DNA from 2 places in the Colwellia sp. BRX10-1 genome. Region 2 is predicted to be linked to the other one. Evidence: predicted binding sites of a transcription regulator. Region 2 holds the regulator's gene; the other holds the start of a gene.
The links. The regulator FNR, encoded in region 2, switches genes on or off when oxygen is low (the NO sensors DNR and NnrR bind a similar motif). The targets are predictions, from matches to a motif close to TTGATCTAGATCAA.

Region 1 (2,210 bases), on a different contig from region 2:
TCACCTTCTTTGGCATAAACACCATCTTTCATCCGTAATAACGGTTGAGTTAATCGGTCTTTCCCATACATAATTTTGGATAAAAAGTAACCTTTAATACAGTTAAGACCTTTGTTAACTTCTGCTTGAGGGTCACCTTGAGTCGCCACCACTTTTCCTTCTTGTGTTCCAACAAGCACACTACAACCTGTGCCACAAAAACGACAAGGGGCTTTATCCCATTTAATGGTAGTATCCGACGATTTAGTCAGCAAGTTTGAAGCTGAAGATGGCACGGCGATACCTGCGGCGACAGCTGTTGCTGCAATGGCGTTCGCTTTTATAAAATCACGTCTTGTTAATGTCATACCTTTATCCCCTGATGTTGTGGTAGCCCATAATCATTATGATGAAAAATCAATGATGAAGAGATCACACCCGGTAAATTACTCATATCTGTAATGGTGTTAATAAGGCCTTTGCCTTTTTCACCTCTGTTTAAATCATTTTCTTCTATGGTAACCACCATAGAGCCGTTATCAGCAATCTCATGCACTTCAGCGCCAGGAAATCCGCCCAGTTCTTCGGCCACTTTGGCGGTATTACTTGGCTGAGCAACAAAAAGCACACCAGCAATATTAATAGGTTTTTCTTCTAGTAGATTGATCACGATTATTCCCCTGCCGGCTTAATACCTAACATTTTTAAAAGTGCGATAGCGACTAAAGCGGTACCGGCAAAACCAGCTAAAAAAATAACAGGCATCGATGAATATCCTAAGATATTCCAAATCATTTGTTCAAGAGCGCTCATATAACTCTCCTATTAGTATGTGTGGGTTGCTCACCCACAGAATTTTTTGGTGTTAATTCAATAGATGATTGCGGGCAAATAGCAACACAGGCCCCACAATTTGTGCAGTCACTAAGTTTTATCTGGGGTTGTGGTACTGATGAATTTATATATTTAAAAGATATAGCTTCTGTCTCACAGCTATCTTGACAACTTTGACAAAACACATCGTTAACCGCTAAGCAATCGCCCTTTATGGAGATATCTAAATCCCAAGCATTTACTTCTGGAGCAAGTGCACGTTCGGCAAAAAGTGGCTGTTGACAACTTTCAACGCACGCTTGACAAAAAGTACACTCTCCTTTTAAAAAGTTAACTTCAGGGAAACCGCCATCACCTTTTTGAATGATATTTTCAGGACAAGACGTTAAACAGTCACCACATTGTGTGCAGCCATCAATAAAAGTGGCTTCATTGAGCACCCAAGGCAATCTGATTGCCGGAGCGGTTGTTAATTTTTTTGCTTTAAAAAAGTTTCTTCTAGCTAAATCAACCATGCTATCTCGTTATTTTTACATCATATTTCAGACTTTCTACCCAAAGAGTAATTTATCTTATACTCGAAGGTGAGATATTGATTTCGATCAAGACTTTCAAATAACATGACTATTAATCTCTTTATTAAATTCAAAAAAACCAGCTTGTATTGAATTTATTATTGAATCTCAACCTTAAAAATAACCAATCAAATAATTATTATCTGCACGATCACTTACCACTTAATCAAATAACAAAAGAAAAAGTGTTAATGTCTCGGATTCTTGCTAAAAATAATCATTTAAAGACAGTCCCCTAATGCGGCTATTTATATTTATGGTACAATGCGCGCAAAATTTAGGATTGTTCATATGTCCTTTCAGTATTTAAAAAAAGCATTTTATGTGCATCAGCATGTACACCAAAGAGAACTTTTAAAACATGACAACGCTACAGGCTAATGAAGTCAATCTAAGACGTACTTTCGCAATTATCTCTCATCCTGATGCGGGTAAAACCACCATCACTGAAAAAGTATTACTTTTTGGTCAGGCTTTACAACGAGCCGGCACGGTAAAAGGTAAGAAATCAGGCCAGCATGCAAAGTCTGACTGGATGGAAATGGAGAAAGAGCGTGGTATTTCTATCACGACCTCTGTAATGCAATTTCCTTATAACGGTTGTTTAGTTAATTTACTGGACACACCTGGTCACGAGGACTTTTCAGAAGATACCTACAGAACACTCACCGCGGTTGATTCATGTTTAATGGTTATCGACGTAGCTAAAGGTGTTGAGGCACGAACAGTTAAGTTAATGGAAGTAACCCGTTTACGTGATACGCCCATCATTACTTTTATGAATAAAATGGATCGTGATGTTCGTGACCCGATGGAAGTTAT
Region 2 (2,210 bases):
CCATGTTGAGTATAGATTATTTATCGGCATTCATCATCGGCTTGTTAGGTTCGGGACATTGTATCGGTATGTGCGGTGGTATAACAACGATGTTAACATCTGCTATATCACCGCAACAAAAAGGCAGCGATAAATTTAAGCTGGTCGGTGCATATAATGTTGGCCGAATTTTTTCTTATAGCTTAATTGGGGCAATCGTTGGATTTAGTAGTTCTATTGCAATAAAGAATATTGGCGTTCCATTAGGTTTTTTACGGTTATTTGCAGCGGTATTTTTAATTTTATTAGGCTTGTATTTAGGCCAATGGTTAATGTGGCTATCAAAAGTTGAAAAAATGGGTAAGTTCCTTTGGCGCTATCTATCCCCGTTAAGTAAAAGGTTTATTCCCATTAATAATGCTAAACAAGCGCTAGCATTAGGAGCAGTCTGGGGATGGTTACCTTGTGGTTTAGTCTACTCAACATTAACTTGGTCCTTAGCCAGTGGAAGTGCCCTTAGTGGCGCGCTAATTATGACCAGTTTTGGTTTAGGTACTTTACCAGCCTTGTTAAGTCTTTCGCTTGGCTCTTTTGGTATAAAGTCGTTGGTAACAAATACGAAATTCAAGAAAATAATGGCGCTAATGATAATTTCATACGGAATATACAGTTTAATGTTTGCATATAAGCAATTGTTTTAATATGATCGATAAATTAGGGATAACTCATTTAGGTTAATATGTATAAAAAGCCATGTTCTACATCTCAACATATTCATTGTCAAAACTGTAGTATCAGCGAGCTGTGTTTACCTTTCTCTTTAAATGATAAAGAACTCGATACACTAGACAGCATTATTGACCGTAAACGCCCTATTCATAAAGGCGAACAAATTTTCCAAGATGGCGACAAAATGCAAGCTTTATACGCTATTCGCTCTGGAACATTCAAAACATTTACGGTAAATGAACAAGGTGAAGAACAAATTACCGGTTTTCATTTAGCGGGTGATTTATTAGGTTTTGATGCTATTGCTGAGTCAGAGCACCCTAGTTTTGCAAAAGCCTTAGAAACATCTATGGTCTGTGAGATACCTTACAATACTTTAGATTCATTATCGAATACGATGCCTAAGTTGAAAAAACAAATTCTTCGCATGATGAGTTCCGAAATCCGCTCAGATCAAGAAATGTTAACGCTACTTAACCGCAAAAATGCTGAACAACGCTTAGCAACTTTTATTTCAACCTTAGCCAGTCGCTATCATGCACGGGGTATGTCACTAACAGATTTTCGCCTAACGATGACGCGCAGTGACATTGGTAATTATATTGGTTTAACGGTTGAAACCATCAGTAGATTATTAAATCGTTTTCAAAAAAATGAATTAATCACAGTTGATGGAAAACTCATCACAATACTTAATATGGATAAACTTAACGAGTGTGCTTCACTGTAGTTTATCGCTTTTTTAAATAATTATAGATAAATGCTTAACATTAAAGATGTTAAGCATTTTTTTTATTGAAATATTATGATTTAAAGCAAATAATATCTATTAATTATGGTCTATTATTAATATTATTTAATAACTAGGGAGTAAATATTATGGATAAGTATAAAAAAATATTAGCCGTTATTGATCCAACCACTGAAAATCAAAAAGCGTTGAAACGTGCGATTGAATTAGCACGACATAGTGGCGGACAGATCACTGCATTTTTAACCATTTATGATTTATCTTATGAAATGACCACCATGCTTTCTGGCGACGAGCGAGAAGCAATGCGTCAATCGGTTATTAATGATCGTAAACTATGGTTAGACGAAAAGATTTCAGAAACTGATCACCAAGACATAACCATAGATACCTGTATTATTTGGCATAATCGCCCATTTGAAAAGATCATAAAAAAAGTACTGGCTGAAAACTTCGATATTGTCATCAAAGGCACCCATCAACATGACAAGCTAAAGTCGGTTATTTTTACGCCAACAGATTGGCATATATTAAGGAAATGTCCCTGCCCAGTATTACTGGTTAAAGACCATAGCTGGCCAAGCAATGGTAATTTACTTACCGCACTCAATATCGGTAGCGATGATGATGAGCACAAAGCGCTTAATAATAAGCTAACCCAAGAATCAATAGTGTTTTCTTCACTGATTAAAGCCAATGTTCATTTGGTGAATTCTTATCCAGGTACGCCAGTAAATATTGCCATTGAAAT

Region 1: the regulator FNR is predicted to act here: its motif matches at 1,406-1,419, upstream of napF (ferredoxin-type protein NapF).

Annotation. Positions count from the first base shown of each region.
Region 1 is NZ_JACGWC010000025.1:25,389-27,598, reverse strand. It holds gene napA (nitrate reductase catalytic subunit NapA) at 1-347, opposite strand, end outside; gene H4J75_RS16290 (chaperone NapD) at 344-649, opposite strand; gene H4J75_RS16285 (TIGR02808 family protein) at 652-792, opposite strand; gene napF (ferredoxin-type protein NapF) at 789-1,328, opposite strand; gene prfC (peptide chain release factor 3) at 1,750-2,210, shown strand, end outside.
Region 2 is NZ_JACGWC010000011.1:45,244-47,453, forward strand. It holds gene H4J75_RS10885 (sulfite exporter TauE/SafE family protein) at 3-680, shown strand; gene fnr (fumarate/nitrate reduction transcriptional regulator Fnr) at 719-1,438, shown strand; gene uspE (universal stress protein UspE) at 1,588-2,210, shown strand, end outside.